Regions from separate parts of the Paenibacillus sp. FSL R7-0189 genome, predicted to be linked through region 3. Evidence: riboswitches for the same ligand, from Rfam matches in the RefSeq annotation. Region 3 holds a riboswitch; each other region holds the start of a gene.
What was found. A riboswitch is a leader RNA that binds a small molecule or an ion and turns the genes downstream of it on or off. The one in region 3 is predicted to bind cyclic di-AMP.
Positions count from the first base shown of each region.

Region 1: another riboswitch for cyclic di-AMP. It lies ahead of MKY63_RS15400 (TrkH family potassium uptake protein); the one in region 3 lies ahead of MKY63_RS10260 (3D domain-containing protein).
Region 2: another riboswitch for cyclic di-AMP. It lies ahead of MKY63_RS30160 (KamA family radical SAM protein); the one in region 3 lies ahead of MKY63_RS10260 (3D domain-containing protein).

Region 1 covers NZ_CP150223.1:3,534,676-3,537,958, forward strand. Annotated here, with positions in the region: gene MKY63_RS15395 (CPBP family intramembrane glutamic endopeptidase) at 1-779, opposite strand, end outside; cyclic di-AMP (ydaO/yuaA leader) riboswitch at 1,100-1,275, shown strand; gene MKY63_RS15400 (TrkH family potassium uptake protein) at 1,340-2,698, shown strand; gene MKY63_RS15405 (TrkA family potassium uptake protein) at 2,712-3,283, shown strand, end outside.
Region 2 covers NZ_CP150223.1:6,817,147-6,820,429, forward strand. Annotated here, with positions in the region: gene MKY63_RS30155 (AraC family transcriptional regulator) at 1-1,506, shown strand, start outside; cyclic di-AMP (ydaO/yuaA leader) riboswitch at 1,555-1,696, shown strand; gene MKY63_RS30160 (KamA family radical SAM protein) at 1,837-3,003, shown strand; gene MKY63_RS30165 (YafY family protein) at 3,146-3,283, shown strand, end outside.
Region 3 covers NZ_CP150223.1:2,380,385-2,383,667, forward strand. Annotated here, with positions in the region: gene rnmV (ribonuclease M5) at 1-497, opposite strand, end outside; gene MKY63_RS10260 (3D domain-containing protein) at 673-1,839, opposite strand; cyclic di-AMP (ydaO/yuaA leader) riboswitch at 2,125-2,354, opposite strand; gene MKY63_RS10265 (TatD family hydrolase) at 2,553-3,283, opposite strand, start outside.

The DNA.
Region 1 (3,283 bases), 1.2 Mb from region 3:
CCGTAACCGAATAATGTTAGCTTTTCCGCTAAAGAGGTCTGTCCTTGTACGTAGGAGGTATGCCAAGCTGGTGCAGTGAATCCGGCATTAAAGCTGGAGACCTGCTCTCCACTGAAATCAAAATAATAGTGCAATAAGGATTCGCCGACCTGAACAGTACTATCCGTATACACTAGCCCATGGCTTCCTGTATTCGATTCAATTTGTAGCTTGGCAGGATTTACTTCCCATTCCTGAAGCCAAGGACGAGCAAGATTCTCCTTCTGCGCTAGAGTGAGGTCAGCTCCCTTGTCCTCTTTTGCACCAACGGAAGCAATGCCAGACCCCTCTTCGGAGGCAACTTTTGCAGCCTTTGAGAAAGCGACAATCTCGCCGGTATACATATTGAGGTCAACGATGATTTGCGGCTCTTGATCCGCTGACGGAGTAAGCGTTGCACGAAAGACATCAAAAGGATATTTTTGATCCAATTTTTTCTTGGTGTAGTCCTCCACAAGCTTCTCGCGAGACATATAACCATAAAAGGAAGAGTCCGTCTCGTAAAGTACATTCCATTGATCGTTTGGTGCTTCGGTGTAATTGAGCTTTTGTTCTGCGAATAATACGGCTTGGTCACGGGCTTCTGCCTTGCTAATAACGGTGGTATCTTCCCCTGTAGAGCTGCTTAGCAGCGAAGGGGAAATCTGAAACATAATAAATAGAATAAGACCGATAATGCCCGAGATGATGAGCCTCTTGGAGAGGGCACGTTGCTGTAGGGGCTGGCCGACGGGATTCATGTAACGCCTCCTTGTTATGTACTGACAATGTTATGTTCCATTATAGTATTAGTGCCTGGCTGGTTACAAAAAACATTATATGTTCTTTTTATGGGTAATAGAGATAGTATAGAATAGTCATGTGAATTTATACCATGAATTTTATCGTGTTCATTTGTGTACGAATGGTGAGAATCGGTGTAATTGCAGGGAAAACACGGAAAAGTGATGAGAAAAGGTACTCCATTTGATGCAGTCTCTTTAAACCGCATTTTTTCATGTGAATGAGCATTAATTGTGTCTTTGTGAATTCACTAAATAACGTATATAATTTGTATGCAATTGTATAGTAGCCGAATTTCTGGTGAAAACGGGGGAACCATAAGAAGTGATGAAAAGTGGAGTGTACAAGATAAATGGCACTTTCATCAGGGGTGAATTTCGTTCTAGGAACGAATAGGGCAGCCTGCACAGTCCGAATCCGTCAGCTAACCTCGTAGGCTAATTTACTGCAGGAACCAAGTCAGCATTGGTTTTCCAGTGCTTTTTTTGTTGGAATTTTTGATAAGAAGGTGAGCATAGTGGCTTCACAGTTTCGCAGGATTTCTGAATTTAAGTTTCTGAAGCTCTCGCCGCCGCAGATACTGGTGCTTGGTTTTGCATCGATTATTCTGATAGGGGCCTTGCTGCTTATGTTGCCCATTTCAAGCACAAGCGGGAATTCCGTGGAATTTATTGATGCATTATTTACTTCAACTTCGGCAACCTGTGTAACAGGACTTGTTGTGCTGGATACCGGAACTTCGTTCACGATTTTTGGGAAAACCGTAATTATGATCCTGATCCAGATCGGCGGCTTAGGTTTTATGACCATGGCCACTCTATTTTCACTGGTGTTAAAGCGTAAAATTTCTTTGCGGGACAGGCTAATCCTACAGGAAGCCATGAATCAAGGCTCTATGGAAGGAATTGTGCGACTGATCCGGAGAGTCCTTATATATTCTCTTGTCATAGAAGGCTGTGCCGCTTTGCTGCTGTCTATTCGCTGGGCTTTTGATATGCCACTGGGAAAAGCGATTTATTTTGGCATATTTCATGCGGTGTCTATGTTTAATAATGCGGGGTTCGATATTTTTGGGGATTTTCGCAGTTTAACTGATTATGTATATGATCCGCTTGTGAATATTATTGTGATGTTTCTGATTGTCTCCGGCGGGATTGGTTTTATTGTAATGTCAGATCTGGTGGAGTTTCGGGTAACCCGCAGGCTGTCTCTACATAGTAAAGTTGTCCTGTCCACCAGCACAGGGCTGATTCTGATCGGAGCTCTGGTTATTTTTATATTCGAGTTTACTAACACTCGTACCCTAGGTTCACTGAATTTTGGCGGTAAAATATTATCAGCCTTCTTTCAATCCGTGTCTCCCCGTACGGCTGGCGCGAACACAGTTGATATTGCTGGACTTCGGCAGGCTACACAATTTTTTATAGTGATTCTTATGTTTATTGGTGCTTCTCCAGGCTCAACGGGCGGCGGGATCAAGACAACAACCTTTACGATGATGATTGGTGCTGTTATTGCTATGCTGCGTGGACGGGAAGATGTTGTGTTGTTCCGTTATCGGCTGGCTCAAGAGCGCATCTACAAGGCATTAACGATCACACTGCTGGCTTTGTTGTTAATCGCCTCTGTGTCGATGATACTCTCCACAACTGAAGACAGTAATTTCTTGGCAATCTTGTTTGAGACGACCTCCGCCTTTGCTACGGTAGGACTGACTATGGGGCTAACTCCGGAACTGTCAGCGATCGGTAAGATTCTACTCTGTCTGACGATGTTTGCAGGTCGGCTAGGTCCACTAACCTTGGCGTATGCACTCGGTCCCAAACAGGGTAAACCACTGTATAAGTATCCTGAAGGTAAAATAATTATTGGATAGGAGTTAATTAGAAATGAAAGCACAGCAATTTGTAGTAATCGGCTTAGGTCGCTTCGGTTCAAGCCTGGCGCTTGAGCTGATGGAAATGGGCTACGAGGTGCTCGGCATTGACCACCATGAAGAACGCGTGGAGGAAATGAGCGATCAGCTGACGCATACGGTAGTAGCAGATGCTACAGATGAGGGAATTATGCGCTCGCTTGGTGTACGGAACTTTGATTGTGGGATTGTTGCGATTGGTGACAATATGGAGAGAAGCATTCTGGCGGCCATTTTGTTAAAGGAGATTGGAGTCAAGCAAGTGGTGGCTAAGGCAATCTCCATCCTTCATGGCCGCGCACTGTCGCGGCTGGGGGTTGATCGGGTTATTTTTCCGGAGCGGGATATGGGGATTCGTGTGGCACACCAGCTGGTGACGCCCAATTTGCTGGATTATATTGAACTGTCCAAGGATTATAAAATTGTCGAGCTGACCGTGCCATCCTGCATGAACGGCAGAAGCTTGTCCGATTTAAATACAAGAGCTAAATATGGCTGCAGCATTGTTGCCCTAAATAGGGAAAGCGGAATAATCGTCGCTCCAAC
Region 2 (3,283 bases), 2.6 Mb from region 3:
GATGATCAAAGCGTGATACTAAGTACGGATAAATGTTATCTACTATCTCCTGGAATCTCCTATAGTACGAACAACCAGGAGCTGACGTTGTATTATTACCTCATCACCTTTACAGCAATTTATACAACCAAGCATCCTAAACGATATTCTGGAGAGCTGCTTTCCGGCAGACGGGAGTTAATTGTGCACCCGTTCACCAAGGTAATCCGACTAGTCGAAGAGCTGCTCATGAACAGGAATAATACCGATGATGTACAACAATTCAAGCGACAATTAAAATTCCAAGAATTGCTGCTGCTACTTTTTGAGCATAATTACCCTTCCAAACACCTGCCAAGTCCTACGGAATCCGTAGAAAAGACCATAACATTCATTCAGGAGCATTATACAGAGAGTATCACCGTGAAGCAGTTGGCTGAACGGGCGGGGATATCGATCTGGCAGTATACACCGATCTTTCAACAGCTTACGGGTAAAAAGCCGCTTGAATACCTGACGGATCTGCGTATTAATCATTCCAAACGATTCCTGCAGGAATCGACTGAACCACTGCGGGAAATCGCCAGACTGGTCGGCTTCTCGGATGAATACTATTTCAGCCGCCGCTTTCGGCAAAAAACAGGAGTTACACCCGGACAATATGCACATCAGCAAGGTCGTAAGCTTACCGTCAAGGATTGGACGGGTCATGAGGTGGAAATTCCTGAACGAGCGAAACGTATTGTCTATCATGGCGAGACACTTGGCGACCTTCTCGCGTTAGGTGTAAAGCCTATCGGTGGAGATGAAGCATTCGCCCGGAACAGCGTCTATAAACATCGACTTAAGAAGCTCGCCAACGTCGGGTTTCCACTGGACCCGCAGTTGACCGCTTCCCTAAACCCAGATTTGATCATTTTGGCAAATAGTGATGAAAGAGCCTACAGAGCAGTTTCTGGTATCGCTCCGACACTCACCTTTGATTCATTTGCGCCTCTCGACAACCGAATGCGGACATTAGGCAGTTGGCTAGGTAAACAGCGCGAAGCGGAAGCATGGCTGGAGTCATTCACAATCAAAAACGCAGCCATGTGGCAGCAGCTTTACTCGACAACTCTCCAAGTTGGAGAAACCGCCTCTGCTTTGGTCTATGATCATGGAGATCATCTATATGCTATGGGAATGTCCGGATTCTCCACTGCGCTTTATGCCCCATGTGGTTTACAACCGACCGAAGAGATTCAGGCCATATTGGACGAAGAGTTAGGGTTCGCCGAAGTGGATCCAACACGACTGCCTGCCTACGCCGGAGATCATATCTTCATGTTCATTCCGGAACGCAAAGACTCGCGAGCTGCAATGGAACGACTACTAGACAGTTCACTTTGGAACAGTCTCCCGGCAGTACGTCAGGGACATGTTTATCTGCTCGACGGAAGCAAATGGAACTCCAGTGATGCGTTAACCCGGGAGAAGCTGCTAACGTTGTTGCCTAAACTACTCGGCGGAAGTAGCGCTAGCAATTGAAGGTGAATCTAGGATTCTCTTTTGACTTTTCAAAACTTCATAGGGTATACTTTATCTACGCTTAATTTCCAACTTTTACAGTTGAAAAGCGGGGGAACCAGTTAATTGGGGCGAATCATTGAGCATTAGAATGTAGGGTACCATCTTACCCGAGTCCGTCAGCTAACCTCGTCAGCAGTGGATGGGTCTGCTTTTCATGTTATTTACATAACCAGAGACCCTTGCTAAGGGTCTCTTTTTGTGCTTTTTTTGGACCCTGCTGGCAGTAGATTGGCCTTTGACACTAAGGCTCCCTCATTTCTCACACTACGAGACAAAGGAGAGATGTACGTGCAAAAGGTAAAGTACTTCACGGATATTAACAAAATAGCTATGTTGTCTGAGCTGGAAAAAGAGAATCTGAAAGAAATTACAGAAAAATTTGTTTTTCGTGTAAATGACTACTATCTGTCTTTGATTAACTGGGATGATCCAGAAGATCCCATCCGTAAGCTGGTTATTCCTAACGAAGGTGAACTGCTGGAGTATGGGCGCTGGGACGCCTCCGATGAGGACACGAATTATGTGGTACCTGGTTGTCAGCACAAGTATAGAACCACTGCACTACTGATTGTATCCGAGGTCTGCGGGGCTTATTGCCGCTACTGTTTCCGTAAGCGTCTGTTTCGAAATGACGTGAAAGAGGCGATGGCTGATGTCTCTCCGGGCTTGGAGTATATCGCAAAGAATCCGGAGATTAACAACGTACTTCTTACGGGCGGGGACAGTTTAATTCTCTCCACACCGAAGCTAAGATCCATTATTGAAAATCTAAGAAGCATTGAGCATGTTAAAATCATTAGACTAGGTTCGAAGATACCCGTATTTAATCCGATGCGGATCTCTGAAGACGAAGAGCTGCTGGAGCTGATTCGTACTTACTCTACCGAAGACAAACGAATCTATGTTATGGCGCACATCAATCATCCTCGTGAAATCACACCTGAAGCCAAAAAAGCATTTAAAGCTCTCCACAACGCAGGGGCAATTGTCGTAAATCAGACTCCCATCCTCAAAGGCATCAACGATGATCCCATTATTTTAGGGGAACTACTGGACCGACTTTCATGGGCTGGCGTTACACCCTACTACTTCTTTGTGAACCGGCCCGTTGCCGGAAACCGGGATTTCGTATTACCGCTCGAGCAAGTCTATCAAATTGTAGAAGAAGCCAAAACTAGAACCTCAGGACTTGGCAAAAGAGTACGCTTATCCATGAGCCACACCTCAGGAAAAATAGAAATTCTCGCCATTGATAACGGGAAAGCCTATCTCAAATACCATCAATCCAGAGATCAGGAATACGGAAAATTCATGATTCTAGATTGTCCAAAGGACGCCGAATGGTTCGATGACCTGCCTGGGAATGAGCAATATTGGACCCCACCTGTGAAAAAAAACGATGCTATTATTTCTGTTAATCATTTATCAGAGCCTGCGGATTTAATCTATAAATAAATTAATCGGCTCTGTCAGACTCTGTCATAGGATATTACTTCATCACCAACAACAAAACTCCTCCCTCCCAAAATTAGCCCGAAAAAATCTATGATATAATCACGCTGTAACACGAAATGGACTAATGGGTGGGAATGCACACATGAAATTGGAACGATTGATTTCTATGATCTACAAGCTATTGAACCACGAAGTTTTATCTGCCTCCAAGCTGGCTGAAGAGTTTCAGGTTTCCCAGCGAACGATCTATAGGGATATCGATGTGATTTGTGCCGCTGGT
Region 3 (3,283 bases):
CGCGTAATCCCAAACATCGCCAGCCGCTTGTACAGCTGTTTGCCGTTACAATATCCGATTCCAAGCAAATTACCAAGCGCCATACGTCTTTCAGCAGCCCGAGGGTGTACAAGCATTCCAGCGGCCATAAGGTCATCAATACCAATCAAAGCAGGTGCTCCTTCAAAAGAGGTATGTACATTACGCAGCGCATGACGAATCGCCTCTGGCGATGCATTCTCTACACCGATATCCCCTTTTCGAGTTGCGTCCTTCTCCGGAATAAAAGCATGCTTGCAGCCCGGCACCTTCGCTGAAACGATTTTACGAATTCGCTCCCCGGCATGGTCCGGGTCCGTAAGAATAATAACCCCTCTGCGTTCCATAGCTAGCGCAATCTTCGCAATTACAGTCCGGTTTACAGCAGAGCCGCCTGTCTCAATCGTATCTGCTTCCACAGCACGCTTAATGGCTACGGTATCGCTTTTGCCTTCAACGACGATTAATTCCTTAATCATATTTCTTGACTCCTTCCAAAAAAAGCAAAAAGAAGAGGATTCGCTCCTCTTCTTTTGGTTAAAGAATGTATAAGTGATGAGCGGTTGCTCTGCGATCAACGAAATGATCATCCAGCGTTCCTTACGGTTATCATCACTATAGCTTATCAAAGGATTTTTTGCAAAAGCTTCAGTTCTAGTTAAGCTCTGGTTTCACAGGTCCAATCACATATACGGTACGTGATTTACGGCCGAAATTACGAGCATGGCTCAGGGAATCATAATAGACATCCACTTTATTGCCTTTAATGGCACCGCCAGTATCCTCTGCACGGCGGAATCCAAGCCCATCGATATAAACCCACCAGCCAATAGGAATTACATTCGGATCTACTGCAATTGTACGACCTTCCGTTACGCGTGTTCCGGAGGCAGTTTTAGTACCTATTCCTGGCTCTTCTGACGAATAAGCTGTCATGGAGACGTTCTTAATCATCTTCTTGTACTCAAAGTCTACGCCAGCCTTGCTTGTGACGTTCTTAGTCTTAGCGCTAACTTTAGTCGTTTTGGAGGTAGTGCTTGATTTGGAAGTTGTTGTAGCTTTAGCAACTACAGTAGGCTTAGGAAGTGCTTTAGTACCAACGGCAATGATCTTATCTTTTGTTACCGTTTGTACTTCCTTGCCGATCATGCGCATAGAGGCCAGTTCTCCGTCTTGATAGATCTTTTCAATATGCTGAACCATGACGCCTGGTTTGCCTGCCTGTGCCACTCTAACTGTTCCCACAGTAAGGGAGGGATCTGCTGTCTTAATAACACGGAAAGGTAAGTTAGTTGTTCGCTGTACCGTTTGCTTGTTGATACGAACGATCTTAATCTCCATGTCAGCAGAGATGGTGGTGTCTAACGAAGGAAAAATCTTATCATAGCCTTCTAGGTTGATACCCAGTTTGTCAATCGCCTGACCGATAGTGTCTTCGGTCGTATATAACGTTTTTGTTGCTCCGTCCGCAGTAAGGCTAAATTTCTGCGCACGATTGATAACGACACGGTCACCGTCTTTTATTTCATCACTCAGACCTAAAGATAATTCATCATGCGGCTGCAGCGAAATTTGCTCTTTCTCCAACACATCACCAAGAAGTGCTTCTCGCGTTTCAAGTGTCTGTGTTTGCCCGTCTATTACTAAAACAAATTGTTTGTTACTTTGACCGTGTACGTACAGCAGAATTAACAGCGCGATTGCGATTGAAATCACACCTGCAAGTAAAAGTACGCGAGTATTTACTTGCTCCCACCGTAATGCGAAAGACCTGCTGGATGACTGCGAATCATGGGATACCTCTGGTTGGAATAAGCCCATTCTCTCCATCCTCCTTACATAGCCTCGTCGTCAATTTGTATATCATGAGGACTGAATTTCTTTGACGAAACTATTTGAGATTGTCACAGGATACGCACGTATTAACTTAGCGTCTCCTGCTCATGGATCGCCTGCTCGGCACAGCTACTCCCACACCTGTTATATAACAGTATGCGGGCAACATTCAGTTTATTCAAAAATAAAGAAGCCTAAAAAGAGTTCTCTTGAGGACTCTTTCGTGGCTTCTCCGATGTCAGAATACGCGGGAATGTTTGTGCACGAGGTTGCCTCTCTTACTTGCGCTTACGGGGTTAGCTGTCGGGTTCGGACGAAAGAGAGACGCCCTATTTCAGGTCACCCGCTCACGGCGGTTGCCCTTAAATTCACCCCAAAGACCACGTGAAGAAATCAAATATTGTTCTGCGGCAATTCCTAGTCGTATTCAAGATACAGGCATGCGGCAGTTCAATATTGGTTCCCCCGTTCTCCATACGGAGACTCAGCGAGACGATCCATGAATCAATGGCTGTCACAATAACAACAGCTCACATCACTGAAAAGATGATATCCTGTTTTGATGCATGTTGTAAAGGACGATTCAACCACGTTTAAGCAAATATATGGTTAAAATATTGTAATAATCAGCCGTTTTTATATTAAAAAAGTTTAATATATCGGCTATTCTCTATTTTTCACCCGTTTTACTCCTGTTTTCAGACAATCCCAAATCGTTCCAGTGCGTTCGCATACGTAATTTTAGCCAATTCTTCCCATGTTAACCCTTTAATTTCAGCCGCAGCCTCTGCTACTAACTTCACATGAGCACTCTCATTTCGCTTGCCACGGAAGGGGTGTGGAGTCAAATATGGAGCGTCTGTTTCGATCAATAATCGGTCCAATGGCGTCTGTGCAAGCACCTCTTTAGGCACTCTGGCATTTTTGAACGTTATCGGTCCTCCAAATGACAAATGAAATCCAAGGTCTAGACACATTTTTGCTGTTTCCCAGCTGCCTGAGAACGAATGCATCACGCCACCAATTTCATTTGCTTTTTCCTCCCGTAAAATCCGTACAACATCTTCATGAGCATCACGGTCATGTATACAGATTGGCATTTTTAGTTCACGGGCTAGTCCGATTTGTTTGCGGAAGACCTCCTGCTGCACATCCTTGGGAGAGGTATCCCAATAATAATCCAATCCAATCTCTCCGATGGCCACCACTTTTTCATGGCTGCAAAGAGAGGCGATCCAATCGAGGTCCCCCTCTTTCATATCAATCGCATCCTGTGGATGCCAGCCCACCGCTGCATAAATATAATCATAAGATTCAGCCAGCTTCATCGTTGAAGGGATCGTTTCCCGATTAAATCCAATATTGATCATCTTGCTAACTCCGGCCTCTACTGCACGAGCAATAACTTCCTCGCGATCCTCGTCGAATT